DNA from 2 places in the Luteibacter sp. NPDC104163 genome. Region 1 is predicted to be linked to the other one. Evidence: riboswitches for the same ligand, from Rfam matches in the RefSeq annotation. Region 1 holds a riboswitch; the other holds the start of a gene.
The links. Region 1 has a riboswitch for thiamine pyrophosphate ahead of thiC (phosphomethylpyrimidine synthase ThiC). Riboswitches for the same ligand answer to the same signal wherever they lie in the genome.

Region 1 (7,352 bases):
CGGATACCGCTGATCGTTTCAGCCTGGATGGTGCTGTCGCGGGCGATGGCCGGTGCGGTGGCGAGGGTGAGGGCCACGGCGGTGAGGAGGGTCTTCATGGGATGTCCTTATCGATGAGGGGTTGGGTACGAGATCAGCGGTGCTGGCGGCAGGTGGCATTGGCGACGACGAAGTGCATGCCTTGCGCCGCGCCCCAGCCTTCGAGGAACTGGAAGTTCAGCGTATCGATGTAGCCGCCATCGAGGTCGCACTGGCCGAGGACCTCCTTGCGGACTTCGAAGTAGGTCTTTTCCTTGTCGTGACCACTCTGCTTTACGGTGATGGGATAAGCGGCATACGGGTCGGTTTCCGCGTGAGCCGCCGTGGAAGCCGCGAGCAGGGCGGCAACAGCTAGCAGGGAGCGTCCGTTCATGGGTCGTCCTTGATGAGCCCCACATGGGGCAGAAGCATGATGGACGCGTTTCGCTGGGGGTGGCATCCGGCAATGCCTACAAGGGTTGTACGTATCGGCGCAGCTCGCTGTGCGCATCCGCCTACACACACCGGCACTTGTCTGACAGCCAAAAAAAACGGCCCCGTAGGGCCGTCTTTGTCTTCGCGAACGTGCTGCTTTTACTGGAGCAGCGAGTTCACCGCTTCCAGGTCCTTCACGTCCACCGTGCCGGCGGTCTGCTTCAGCAGCAGCTTGTCGAGCACGAACTGGTGGCGGGCCTGCGAGTAGTCGCTCAGCGCCGAGGTCAGGTTCTGCTGCGCGATCAGCACGTCGACGATCGTGCGGGTGCCGACCTCGAAGCCTGCCTGCGTCGCATCGCGTGCGCTTTCGGCGGATTCCACGGCGGCCTTGGTCGCCTCGACCTTGCTGATGCCGGCGACGACCGAGCGATAGTAGTTCAGCGTGTCACGGACGACCTGGCGGCGGGTGGATTCCAGCGAATCCTGCGCCGCGTCGCGCTGGTAGATGCTCTGGCGAACGCGCGACTGGGTGGCGCCGCCCGAGAAGATCGGCACGTTCAGCGTGAGGCCCACCGAGGTCGCACCACGGCCATTGGCCGAGGTGAGGCTCGAACCCGCCGTGCCGGCGCCCGCGTTCTGGTTCCACGCGGTGCTCTTGCTGTAACCCAGCGTCGCGTCGATCGTCGGCAGGTGGCCGGCGCGCGCCGACGAGATGCTGTGCTCGGCGGAGTCGACGTTGTACTGGGCGGCGATGATCGTCGGGCTGGTCTTCACCGCTTCGGCGACCCATGCCTGGGCGTCGTTCGGCGAGGGCGGATCCATCGGCAGCTGCTCGCGCAGCTTCTTCAGGTTGTCGGCCGGCTGGCCCGTGATCTGGGTCAGCGCTTCACGCGAATCGGCCAGCGTGTTTTCCGCGGTGATCACCTGGGCCACGGCGGTGTCGTGCTGGGCCTTGGCGTCCTGCACGTCGGTGATGGCCGACAGGCCCACGTCGAAGCGCTGCTGCGCCTGCTCGAGCTGGCGGGCGAGCGCCTGCTCGTTGGCCTTCTGGAAGGTCAGGGCGTCGTCGTTGGTCAGGACCTGGAAATAGGCCGTCGCCACGCGCGTCGAGAGCTGCTGGAGCGCCGCGTCGTACGTCGCGTTCTGGGAGTCCGCCGAGGAACGGGCGGCCTTCAGGTCGGCGTACTTGCTGAAGTCGACGACGCTCTGGCTCACCGTGGCGCCCACGTCGCGGGTGCGGGTGTGGCCAATATCGCCGGAGAAACCGACGACGGTGCGGCCATCGGCGCCATAGATCGGCTCACGGGTCGGACCGTTCGGGTCGCTCTGGTTCAGGCTGAGCTGCGCGCTGACCTGCGGCAGCAGCAGCGCGCGGGCCTGCGTCACGCTCTCACCGGTTGCGAGGCGAGTGGAATCGGCCTGCGACAGCACCGGGTCGTTCGCCCGGGCCTGGCGGTAAGCATCGAGCAGGTCTTCGGCATGGCTCGCGAAGGGAGCCGCTGCCAGGGCCAGCGCAACGGTGAGTAGCTTCAAGCGCATGGGTTCGCCTCGTGGGTGATGGGGGATCTTTTGAAGGTCAGAGCACGAAGCGCTTCACCGGCGCGGCATGCGCCAGGTAGGGAAGGTCCGTTTCGAACAACGATTCCTCGCGGTAGCGGCCCTCACCTTCGTGGGTGAGCAACACCGCCGTCTGCGCCGGCGAATCGCCGCGCACCACGAACATCCGGCCGCCCGGCTTCAGCCAGCGGACGAACTTCTCCGGAACGGCGTGCACCGCACCCGTGACCACGACGACGTCGAAAACGCCGGCCGGGGTGTAGCCGTTGACGGCCTCGGCCACTTCCAGGGTGGCGTTGGCCACGCCGGCGGCGGAAAGGCGCTGCTTCGCGGCCTCCACGAAATCGGCGTGCATGTCGATGCTGGTGACCTTGCCGGCCAGGTTGGCCAGGCAGGCGGTCAGGTAGCCCGAGCCGGTGCCGATTTCCAGGACCTCGTCGGTCTTGTTCAGCGCCACGGCCTGGAGGACCCGGCCCTCGATCACCGGCTTCATCATGACTTCGTCATGGCCCAGCGGGAGGTTCAGGTCGGCAAAGGCGACATTGCGGTGGGCCGGGGCCACGAAATCCTCGCGGCGGATGGTCTTGAGCGTGTCGAGTACCGAGTACTCGAGCACTTCCCAGGGGCGGACCTGGTTCTCGACCATGTTCAGGCGGGCCTGCTCGAAATTCATCGCCATGGTGTTCAATCCCGTACGAAAAGCTGAAAAAAGATGCGGAAGGATAACGGGTTACAGGCCGCTTCCTCCGATATGCAAAGGCTGCGGTCCCGGTGCTTCCCGGCTAAGTGCCGGAAGTCACCGGGCGGGGCTGACGGAAGTCACCCCCCTCGCTGGCCCCACGCCGGCTGAATGGCCGGTACGTGGGGGTTGCTGGCAACCATGGAGACCGCACGCGGGCGGCCCCACCTATTCTAAGGTAGGACGGCGGTTCCGCTCCTGTTCCGACCTGCTGTCGCGGCAAAAAGATGCGCGCCATGCTGGAAATAACTAAACCGCTGCGTATAATAAAGTCATAATTTTTGTTTGTGAAGGTGCAGCCATGAACGCCAGCCCGAAAATGAAGACGCAGGGCCCGGGGCGTCCGAAAGACATGGAGAAGCGCGCGGCCATCCTCGATGCCGCCAAGGCGCTCTTCACCCAGGGCGGTTTCGCCGGTACCAGCATGGATGCCGTCGCGGCATCGGCGGGTGTGTCCAAGCTCACCGTTTACAGCCACTTCGGCGACAAGGACAACCTCTTCCGCGAGGTCATCCGCGCCCACGTGCAGGAGCGCCTGCCCGATGACCTGTTCGATTTCAGCGCCGGCGGCGATATCCGCGCCACGCTGACCAACATCGCCAGCCGCCATGCGGCCATGGAAACCAATACGGAATCCGTCGGCACGTTCCGCGCCATCCTTTCCGATTGCCAGGCCGGCGGTAACCCGCGTTTCGGCCGGCTGGTCTGGGAAGAGGGCCCGGTGCGCATGCACAAGCTCATGAGCCGCCTGCTGGGCGATGCCGTCGAGCGCGGGCAGCTCGAGATCGCCGATGTCAGCCGCGCCACCACCCAGATCCTGGCCCTGCTCAAGGGCGACCTGCTCATCCGCCGCCTGTTCGGCTGCGAGGATTGCGCGGTGCAGTTCGCCGAAGAGGTGAACAACAACGCCCTCGCCGCGGTGGATATGTTCATGCGCGCCTACGCGCCCCGCGCGTAATCCTCGCGTTCCTCCCCGCTTCGTGCTTGAATCGGCCCCGAAGCGGGGGTGCCGGCGCGTTGCGCAGGCTGAGAGAGTCCCTTTGAACCTGATCCGGTCAGTACCGGCGTAGGAAGCTTTGTCCACGGGAGCGGTGCGCGTGTGCGCGCCGCCGGTCCGTGGCGGCGCGTCCGCTTCTCCCTCCCCGCCGAGTCGAGAAGCCGATGAACGCCATATCCCCTGAGCTCGCCCGCGCCACCCGCGACCTGTCCGCCTCCGTCACCACCCCGTTGCCCGGTTCCCGCAAGGTCCACGTGACCGGCAGCCGGCCGGATATCCGCGTGCCCATGCGCGAGATCGCGCTGGCGCAGACGCCCACCCTGTTCGGTGGCGAAGCGAACCCGCCCGTGGTGGTGTACGACACCTCCGGCCCGTACACCGACCCGGACCACACGGTGGACCTGGTCGCCGGCCTGCCGCCCCTCCGCGCCGCGTGGATCGAAGGGCGGGGCGACGTCGTCAGGCTCGACGGGTTGAGCTCCACCTTCGGCCGGGCGCGCGCCGGCGATACCCGGCTGGACGCCATCCGCTTCCCGGCACCCCGGGCACCCCTGCGCGCCATCCGCGGCGCCAACGTCACCCAGATGCACTACGCACGCCGCGGCATCGTCACGCCCGAGATGGAATTCATCGCCCTGCGCGAGAACCTGCAGGCGGAATTCATCCGCGACGAAGTGGCCCGGGGCCGCGCGATCATCCCCGCGAACATCAACCACCCCGAGGCCGAGCCCATGATCATCGGCCGGCACTTCCTCACCAAGGTCAACGCGAACATCGGCAACAGCGCGGTGAGCTCCGGCATCGCCGAGGAAGTGGAGAAGCTGGTGTGGGCGACGCGCTGGGGCGCCGACACCATCATGGATCTGTCCACGGGCAAGCACATCCACGAGACCCGCGAATGGATCCTGCGCAATTCGCCCGTGCCGGTGGGTACCGTGCCGATCTACCAGGCGCTGGAAAAAGTAGGCGGCGTAGCCGAGGAGCTCACCTGGGAAATCTTCCGCGACACGCTGGTCGAACAGGCCGAACAGGGCGTGGACTACTTCACCATCCACGCTGGCGTTCTGCTGCGCTACGTGCCGCTCACCGCGGGCCGCGTCACCGGCATCGTGTCGCGCGGCGGCTCCATCATGGCCAAGTGGTGCCTGTCGCATCACCGCGAGAATTTCCTCTATACGCATTTCGAGGAGATCTGCGACATCATGAAGGCCTACGACGTGGCCTTCAGCCTGGGCGACGGCCTGCGCCCGGGCTCGATCGCCGATGCGAACGATGCGGCGCAGTTCGGTGAACTGGACACGCTGGGAGAACTCACCAAGGTAGCGTGGAAGCACGAGGTGCAATGCATGGTGGAAGGCCCCGGCCATGTCCCGATGCACCTGATCCGCGAGAACATGGATCGCCAGCTGGCCGTGTGCCACGAGGCGCCGTTCTACACGCTGGGCCCGCTCACCACTGATATCGCGCCCGGCTACGACCACATCACCAGTGCGATCGGCGCTGCGATGATCGGCTGGTTCGGCACCGCCATGCTCTGCTATGTGACGCCGAAGGAGCACCTCGGCCTGCCCGATCGCCAGGACGTGCGCGATGGCATGATCGCCTACAAGATCGCCGCCCACGCCGCCGACCTGGCGAAGGGCCATCCGGGCGCACAGCTGCGCGACAACGCGCTGTCGAAGGCACGGTTTGAGTTCCGCTGGGAGGACCAGTTCAACCTGGGCCTGGACCCGGAAAAGGCGCGCGCCATGCACGATGAGACGCTGCCGAAGGACGCGCACAAGAGCGCGCACTTCTGCTCCATGTGCGGGCCGAAGTTCTGCTCGATGAAGATCACCCAGGATGTGCGTGATTACGCGGCGGGGATGGATGCCAAGGCTGCGGAGTTCCGGGAGCAGGGGGGTGAGGTTTATAGCAGGGCTTGAGGCACCGACATCGCGCGCAAGCGCGCTCCCACAGGGCGCTCCCACAGTCTGGGGCTGTTGTGGGAGCGCGCTTGCGCGCGATGGGGGTGCGTCGCATTTGGCCGCCTTCACCCGGTTTTTTCAGGGCCGGACCTAACGTCGGGGGCCTACCCAACTCCCGTCCCCTGGAGCACAGGCAATGGCCAGCGCAAAACCCTTCGTCACCGATATTGAGAACATCCGTAAGCGCGCCCGCGAGCATATCGACAACGGGGCCGTCACCGCCGGCTACAAGGCGGACCGTGAAACGGTCATCAAACTGCTCAACGAAGCGCTGGCCACCGAGATCGTCTGCGTGCTCCGCTACAAGTACCACTACTACATGGCGCCGGGCATCCATTCGCAGAGCGTCAAGGCGGAGTTCCTGGAACACGCCACCCAGGAACAGGAGCATGCCGACCGTATCGCCGAGCGCATCACCCAGCTCGACGGCACGCCCAATTTCAACCCGGAAGGCCTGCTTTCCCGCAGCCATGCGGATTACGTGGAAGGCGCGGACCTGATCGACATGATCAAGGAAGACCTCGTCGCCGAACGTATCGCGATCGATAGCTACCGCGAGATCGTGACCTACATCGGCGACGACGATCCGACCACGCGGCGGATCATGGAGGACATCCTAGCGCAGGAGGAAGAACATGCCGAGGACATGGCCACGCTGCTCGAGAACCTGGGGAAGAAGGGCGAGCCCGCGGCACCCTCGAGGCACTGATTAGGTAAGCTGGGGGCATCGCTCGCCACCGAGAAGGATCATCATGAACGCGACCGCCGCCCCTTCGCCTGCCCCGCGCAGGCGCCGCCGCCCGCTCAGCCTGGCGATCGCCCTGCCGATCGCCTTGCTGATCCTGCTGGTGCTGTTCTTCATGTGGTGGTGGGACAAGGAGCCGGAGCAGTTCGATCCGGTGCAGGTCACCACCGCGCACATGAAGGAGATCGGCCGCCCCATGAGCACGGGCGCGGTCACCACGTACACGCTGATCAAGTCGGTCGATACCCTTACCGACAAGCGCGGTGGGTACCTGAGCAACGACAAGCTTCCGCCCGGTTCGATCATGGACAACATGCCGAACTGGGAATTTGGTTCGCTGACCGCCTCGCGCGATCTCGTCCGCGCGCTGCGCAACGATTTCAGCCGCTCGCAGACGCAATCCACCGAGGACAAGGCCCTCGGCGAGGCCGATCCGCTGCTCAACAGCCCGAACGATCGCTGGCTCTTCCCCAGCTCGGAATCGCAGTACGGCAAGGCGGTGGATGATCTGAACGACTACCTCGGCCGCCTGAGCGATGCCGAGGATGGCAACGCGCATTTCTACGCGCGTGCCGACAACCTGGCGGATTACCTGCAGACGGTCTCTGCCCGGCTTGGTTCGCTGTCGCAGCGGCTTTCGGCGAGCGTGGGCCAGCTCAAGGTGGATGCGGCGCCCAATGCGGATGTCGCCGCGAACGCGGGGCCGGCCAAGGCCGTCTACGTGAAGACGCCCTGGAACAAGATCGACGACAACTTCTACGAGGCACGCGGCTATACGTGGACGCTGCTTGAGCAGCTCAAGGCGATCCGCCATGACTTCGCACCGATCCTGCGTAGCAAGAACGCGGATGCGAGCCTGCAGCAGGTGATCCGTGAGCTCGAGGAGTCGCAGAA
Region 2 (7,352 bases), on a different contig from region 1:
GACATAGATCACATCGACCGCGATCCATAGCCACCACGCCGCGGCGTGCCGGCGTGCCTGCCACCACTGGGCGACGAGGCTGAAGGCGGTGAGCGACGCATCGAGCCAGGGCAGCGACGCGTCGGTCCAACGGTGCATCGCGTAACCGAGGGCGAGCGCCGCCGCCGTGCCCACCGCCAGGTGCAGCGTGGCGCTGCGCGAGTCGAGCGAGGCCACGCGGACATGCCCGGTTTCATCGAGATTGCGCATCCAGCGGTGCCAGCCATAGACGATGAGCAGCGCGAAGATCACCTGCAGCAGCGTGTCGGAATAGAGCTTTGCATCGACGAAGATCCACGCATACGCGATGACCGACACGAGGCCCACGGGCCAGCTCCACGGGCTGCGCCGCGCGGTCAGCCAGACGCCGGCCGCGCTGACCAGCGCGGCGGCGAGCTCGAACAGCGAAAGTTCAAAGTTCATAGGTCATCGACAGGCGGGCGAGCCGCGGCATGCCGGGGAAGAGGTAGCTATCGCCACCGGACGACCCCGTGTCGCGCCAGTAGAAGCGGTTGAACACATTATCCACGCTCAGCCGCCACGTCATCGCATGGCCGCTGAGCGAGGTGGCGAAGCGAAGGCCGGCGTCGACCACGTGGTATGCCGGCACGCGCGTAGCGCCATCGGGCGTGGCGACATTGCTGCTGGCATAGCGCCAGCCGCCGAGCACGGCGAGCCCGGGCGCGAACGGCAGGCTGTAGTCGGCGTAGAGCGCCGTGCGGTAGCGCGGAACGTTCACCACCTGGTGATCTTCATACGATGCCGTGCCGGTGTTTTCCGCGCGCGCGCGGATCACGTTGGCGCTGGCGGTAAGGCGCAGGTTGTCGGTCACCCTGCCCGCCATGCTCAGCTCGACACCGCTGTGCACTTCCTTCCCGCGCTGGACGAAGGTGAAGCCCTCCGCGCTGCCATCCGGCTGGGAGAACTGGTATGGCTGGCGGATCCGGTACACCGCGGCCTGGAGATCCAGCGCATCGTTGACAGCGTACTTCGCACCGACTTCGATCTGCCGCGAATGCAGCGGCGGCAGGTTCGTGCCCCCATTAGCGGTCCAGTACGGTGCCTCGCGGCCCAGCGAGATCCCCTCGCCATAGCTGACATAGGTGGTCAGTGCGGCGACAGGCTGCCAGAGCACCGCCGCCTGCGGCAGCGTCTTCGTCATGCGGGTGTCGCGTTCGAGCACGCCGGCATCGTCGTAGGCGCGCTCGTTCAACTTCACGAGGCGCGCGCCAGCGAGCACCTGCCAGGTGTCGGAAAGATGCACGCGGTCGATCGCGAACAGCGTGCGCTGCCAGCTCGTCAGGCGACGCTCCGAAGGGCCGGGCTGGTTCGGTGACGCGGGGAACACCGGAACGACCGTGTCGTAGATGTTCGCCGTGCCGACGTAGTCGTACACATCCGCACGTTGGTCGACCGTGCGGCGGAACGTCGATGCGCCGACGTTGAGCTCGTGATCGACGGTGCCGGTCGCGAACGTACCCGTCAGCGACGCACGCAGTTCATCGTTCTGGCGCGTATCGTCCGGGCTGCGATAGTCGTAGACATCGTAGTCGCCGTTGGGCGCGAAGTAATTGCCCGGCGTAGCACCGCTCGCACACGACTCGGCATAGAAGCAGCCATAAGCAAAGGCCACGTTGTCGTCGATCACCGTATGGCTATGGCCCGCCGACACCTGCGCGTTCCACTGGTCGCTGAAACGGTAATTGAAACGCAGTGACGTGTTGCTCGAATGGATGCCGACCGGGCGCTGCCATGGCTGGTAACCCAGCAGGCGCGTACGGCTCGGGTGATCCGGGATCACGGCGCCACCAAGCATCTGGTAGCCGGAGACGGAACGGCCGCCGCTCGTCTGGTAGTCCGTATCCAGCAGCAGGGTCGCCGCATCGCTGATCTTCCAGTCTGCCGCGATCGACACGAAGCTGCGCCGTGCATCGGTATGCTCGACCACCGCATGCGTGCGCTCGTTCGCCGCGTTGATGCGCATGCCGAACGACGAGGTGAACCACGTACCGAGATCGAGGGCTACGTAAGCGGAGCCGTGCGAATCGGTGCCGACGGTGACGGTGTGCACATCGGCGGGACGCTTGCTCACGTAGTTCACGAGGCCACCCGGCTCGACGACGCCTGCTTCCAGGCCGCCGAGTCCCTTCAGCACTTCCACCCGCTCCTTACCCTCCAGCGCCAGCAGCTGCTCGGCCGACATGATCATGCCGTTGAAGCGGAAGCCCGTGGCCAGGTCCAGCGGAAAGCCGCGGATCGACACATCCTGGTAGTAGCCCGCCGGCGCGTAGTTGTCGTTGATCGCCGCATCGCTGCGCACGAGCTCGCTCAGCGAACGCGGCTGGCGGTCGTCGATCTGCGCGCGGGTGATCACGGTGATGGCCGCCGGCGTGTCGTGCAGCGGCGCGCTGCCGAAGCTGCCAAAGGTGTCCAGCTGCGAATCCGCCGCGCGGTAGCCATCGGACGTGGTCGCGCGCACATCGATGGAGGGCAGCGTACGCGCCTGCTGGGGCGCATCGTCGTCGGCGGCGTGGACAGCAGTGGCCAGCGAAAGCAGGGCCAGGGCGAGCGGGGTACGGTTCGGGATCATGGTCGTCTTCGTGGGAAACAAACGAAGCGACGGCCGGCCACGCACCGCCTCCGAGGCTGGTACCGTGGCTCTGCAAGCTCCCTACGCCGGTACTAACCGGGTCAGGTTCCAAGGGACTCTCTCAGCCTGGCAACGCCAGGCACCCCCGCTTCAAGACGCCTATTGAACCACGAATCAGCCGCCGGCGTGGCGGAGGGTCTCCAGCAGGCGGCTCCCGGGGGCCGTCCCGAACCATGCCGCATGGCCGTGCAGGAAGGTGTGCCAGGCCACGTCGGCGTGATCGCGCCGCCGCGTGATGCCCTCGAAGTACTCCACTTCCGACAGGGCGAAGTCGACGTGGACGATCGGCAACAGGGCGGCGAGTACGTCGAGGTCGCCAGCATCGAGAGGACGTACGGCGCGATAACCATCGAGCAGGGCCAGCGCAAGCTCGGCATGGGCAATCTCGCCCCGGGCGATATCGAGCCAGGCGATGGCGTTCCGCTCGATGGCCGTTGCGATGTCGAACAGGGCGAAGGTCGCTGCGCTGAGTCCGAGGTCGAGCACATCGGTGATCGTGGCGGCGTCGCCGGCATCGCTCCAGCAAAGATTGGATACGTGCCAGTCGCCATGCGTCCAGAGACGCGGCTGGCGGGCGATGCCGGCGTGGGCGGCGGCATGCCAGGGTGCCAGCGTGGCCTGGAGCTCGCCGCGCCAGTCACGGTCCGCGAGGTAACCCGCGAGTGCCGGGCGCATTGCCAGCTGGGCTTCGAGCGTCGCGACGGGATCGTCCGCGCCGAGCACCTCAGCTCGCGCCACGAGGATGTGCGTCGCCCGCTGCGGTGCCACGTAACCTTCCGCCGCGCGATGCAGGCGCGCGAGCATCTCGCCGGCCGCGCGAGCGTGCTGCCATCCGCCCACCGGCGACCAGGAGAACGCGTCACGGTAGATATCCGTGCCGCGTGAACGTTCGTGCACCTCGTAGACCCAATCATCCATGACGATCGCGGTCTCGCCGCTGTCGTCCGGATAAAGCGCCGGGAGGGGGATGCCGCCCGCGCGCAGGTGCGCGGCGAACCGGTGCTCCTCGGAAAGCGTGGCCGCGCTGCGCACGCTCACGTGGTGGCGCTTCACGAACACCGTGCCCATCGTGGTATCCACCAGCGCCGCCGCCGAGAGCGGCCGCGGGGAGCGCCAGCGGATGCGGCGAGCGGCCCCTGCCGAGGGAATCCGGGCGAGCAGGCGCGCGGTTTCGTCGTCGGTCAGTGCCGGCCAGTCGGGCGGCAGTTCATCGCCAGCCAGGCCGTGGGTGAGGTGGGCGTCATCGATCATCCCGCCAGTGTAATCGCGGGGCCGCGCCCCACCCCGGGGTCAGTCCCCGATGAGGGCATCGACGATGCCGTCTTCGACCCAGCTCCGCAGCAACGCGCCCGCCTGTCGGGCGGCCGTATCCGGCTCGTGCAGCCGCGTCAGGGCCTCGCACAGCTCCCCGAACGAGGCGCCGGCCAGGGCCAGGTCGAGGCAGGCGCATTCCGGCGCCAGCATGCTGGTGAAGCGCGGCGAGCAGTCGCGGCGCCATACGCGCACCCCGGCATCCACATCGAAGATCTCGGCCGCCGGCGGCATGGTCTCGCTCGCCAGGGCATGCCAGATGGCCGCGGCATTGCTCCGCGTCCAGCGAAAGCGCAGGGTCGGTACGAAGCGCATTTCCACGGCTTCCCAGTCGGCCGAGACCAGTCCGTCCAGGCCGATCGGCCGCGCGTCCGGGCCCGAGAGGGTCCGGCGCAGGTGCCAGTCCAGCCAGGCCAGCTCCGCGATCTCCGGATCCGCGGGGTAGTGCGCGTCGAGCCAGGCGATGTAGCTCTCACCATAGGCGTCGAGGGTCCAGGAGGCGGGCGGGGTCGCGGCGACGTACTCCTCGGCCAGCTCATCGAACACGCCGTCGCCCAGCCACAGGCGGGTCTTCGCGTAGGTATCCCGGAGGGACGCCACCAGCTGGTCGCGGAACCGGTTGGTGTACACGGCCATGCCGCGCCCATCGAGGCCCTCCACGGCCGGCCCACCACGGAGCGTCGAAGCGAAACGGGTCTGCAGGTCGCGAAGGTTCATGGCTGGACGGTAGCACCAGCGATGTGCAGAAACTGCGTGGCTGACCACGCGGCACCGATCCGAATGCTATTTCGGCAAATGTTGCCCGGGGCTCTGTATTCCGCCCCGGGCCTGCCGCTATATCATCCAACTGCAAAGCGTCAGTCGTAACGGGATCGTTCCCGTCGGCAACGGGCTGAAGGCCGCGATCGCGGCATTGAGGGTGGCGGTGGGCACTTCAAACAAGGATCCGTTGGCCTGGGGCCGCTATCTGGCGGTCGCGGGCGCGTATGCCGCGTGCTATGAGCTCACCCGCAACATCTCGTTTTCGCACTGGATGTTGCCCGCCGGCCTGCGCCTGGCCTGCCTGCTCCTCGTCCCGCGCCGGTTCTGGCCGGCCCTGGCCGTCGGCGAAGCCCTGCCCATCGCGGAAATGGCGGCACTCCACGCCACCAGCTTCGGCTTCCTCTGGGCGGGCATGGCCTCGATTCCGCCGATCCTGGCCTGCATGCCGGCCATGGCCTGGCTGCGCAGCCGGTTCACGTTGCTGCGCCCCGATGGCCACGTGAACATGGGGCTGATCCTGGCCGCCACCCTGGTCTGCGCCGTGATCACCATGGGGGCGAATGCCCTGGTGCTTTCCACCGTCAGCATGGGTGACGGCAGTCCTGCGCCCGCGATCACCCTGCCGATCCTGCTGGCCTGGTTGCTGGGTTGCTACCTGGGCGCCCTGACCCTGACCCCGCTCATCCTTGCCATCCGCGAACGCGTGGCCACGCTGCCCGGCGGCGTCGTGACCTGGCGAGCCGTGCGTGAAAGCCCCCTCCTGCGCGATGCCCTGCTCTTCGTGGTGCCCTGCCTGGCCCTGCTGTTGCTGGTGTCCGGCGGTGCGAGCGACGATGACGGGCTGCTCACCTGCGTCCGGTTCGGGATGGTCGTGCCCGTTATCCTGATGACCCTCCGGCATGGTTGGCATGGCGCCGCCGTGGGCGGCATGCTCGCCAGCGTGGCCCAGGCCAGCACCTCGTTCCACCTCCAGGATCCGTCGATGATCCGCGCCCAGGCGGTTCTGGCGTTCGTGGCCTCGACGGCGCTCATCTTCGGCGTGAAGATCGCCCAGCGGATCGCTGCGGCACGGGCGGCGACGCATCCCGGCATCGCCCCCGCGCCTTCACCGTCGCCCCGTCACTGACGGGGCGTGACGCCGCGGGGCATCCTGCCCGGCGGCGTCACCGCGCAGCGCTTACGGCCCGCGCGACGAGCACTCCACCGGGTTCTTGCATTCCACCGCCACGGCCATCACGCGCATGGTTCCGTTCGACTGTGGCGCCACGGCGATCTGGTTCGCGCCGTCCGAGTAGACCGTCTGGCTGGCCGTGCTCGCCGGCGCGGCCTGCGGCTCATCCGAGGTCGCTACGTTGTTGGCGTCGCTACCCACCGGCGTACCGAAGCGCCCGGTCGGTGTAAGCATGACGGCCGCGCGGACCGTGCCATTCGCGTCATTGACCTGCACGTACTTGATGGCGCCGCGCTGGAATACGTAGACGTGGTAGTTCGGGCTGCTGCTGACGTCGGTAGCGTTAGGCCACTGTTGGCCAAGTCCCGACGTGGCGGTCTGCGCCTGGGCGACGCCGAAGCCAAGGGTGAGGAACGAGATCGAAACTGCGAGCGCACGGAGCGAAAAAGACATGACGGAATCCCCATTCATGGTATCCGGGCCGCCGCACCACGCGGCGGTTACCGGCAGATCGACGTTGGGGGGCGCCCACGGGCGCTGGCCCCATGGTCGATGCTCCTGACTTTCCCCCAACAGCTGGAGAATAGCGGCCCGGTATGCCGATTCCGCGCACTGGTGGGGGCGCCGGTGTTCAGGCGCCCCCACCGGCACCGACCGTCACGGGCACGCCGGCTCGCTCGCCGCAAGGTGCAGGCGCATCGCCCAGCGGACCATCAGGGCTGCCAGGCCGACATCGACAAGCACCTCGCTAGGCCACACATCGCCGTAGAAGAAGCCATCGACGCTGGTCAGCATCCCGTAGATGCCGATGGCGTTGACGCAGGCACCCGCAGCCACCAGGGCGCATGCCACGCGTGCGATGCGAGACAGCAGGCGATCGGTCAGCAACCAGCCGGCCGTGAGCATCACCGTCGTGCAGGCGAGGAAATCGATGCCAAGCAAACCCGCGGTCATTTGCCACCTCCGGTGACCCGGCCGATAAGGCGATCGGCCATGCCCTCGCCATGGCGATCGAGCACGTGCTGCGCGATCGATGTGAGCTTGAGCCCAAAGCACCCGACCAGGAACGACACCCCGGCCTGGATTTCCACGCCCGCATCCGGAAGGAAGTGACGATGGAACGCGGGTGCCAGGAACACGGCGATGAGCGTGCCGCACACGACCTGCATGACGGCACGCCCACGCGACGCGACGCTCGTCATGGCGACAGGGAGGACGGCACCGCCGACGGCGGCGAGGAGTAACCAGAAGCGATTCAGCAGAAGGGTATCCATGCCGTTCTCCTTAGCGCTTGCCCCAGGGGGCGGGCGAAGGTGACAGGTCACCGGACCACGCGCGTCCGGAACGCTCGAATGCCAGGCTCAGGCCCGATTCCCCTTCGCGGATCAGGACGTCACCCGGATACAGGCCGGCACAGAA

Region 2: another riboswitch for thiamine pyrophosphate. It lies ahead of ACZ6YI_RS17530 (TonB-dependent siderophore receptor); the one in region 1 lies ahead of thiC (phosphomethylpyrimidine synthase ThiC).

What each region holds. Positions count from the first base shown of each region.
Region 1 is NZ_JBVJMK010000035.1:312-7,663, reverse strand. It holds gene ACZ6YI_RS21655 (hypothetical protein) at 1-98, opposite strand, end outside; gene ACZ6YI_RS21650 (hypothetical protein) at 134-412, opposite strand; gene ACZ6YI_RS21645 (TolC family outer membrane protein) at 613-1,992, opposite strand; gene ACZ6YI_RS21640 (protein-L-isoaspartate O-methyltransferase family protein) at 2,030-2,689, opposite strand; gene ACZ6YI_RS21635 (TetR/AcrR family transcriptional regulator) at 3,051-3,707, shown strand; TPP riboswitch at 3,742-3,839, shown strand; gene thiC (phosphomethylpyrimidine synthase ThiC) at 3,911-5,671, shown strand; gene ACZ6YI_RS21625 (ferritin-like domain-containing protein) at 5,850-6,422, shown strand; gene ACZ6YI_RS21620 (DUF2333 family protein) at 6,466-7,352, shown strand, end outside.
Region 2 is NZ_JBVJMK010000017.1:46,492-53,843, reverse strand. It holds gene pnuC (nicotinamide riboside transporter PnuC) at 1-462, opposite strand, end outside; gene ACZ6YI_RS17530 (TonB-dependent siderophore receptor) at 452-2,629, opposite strand; TPP riboswitch at 2,691-2,786, opposite strand; gene ACZ6YI_RS17525 (phosphotransferase enzyme family protein) at 2,804-3,940, opposite strand; gene ACZ6YI_RS17520 (HvfC/BufC family peptide modification chaperone) at 3,980-4,717, opposite strand; gene ACZ6YI_RS17515 (MASE1 domain-containing protein) at 4,926-5,888, shown strand; gene ACZ6YI_RS17510 (hypothetical protein) at 5,940-6,386, opposite strand; gene ACZ6YI_RS17505 (hypothetical protein) at 6,591-6,887, opposite strand; gene ACZ6YI_RS17500 (hypothetical protein) at 6,884-7,207, opposite strand; gene ACZ6YI_RS17495 (hypothetical protein) at 7,218-7,352, opposite strand, start outside.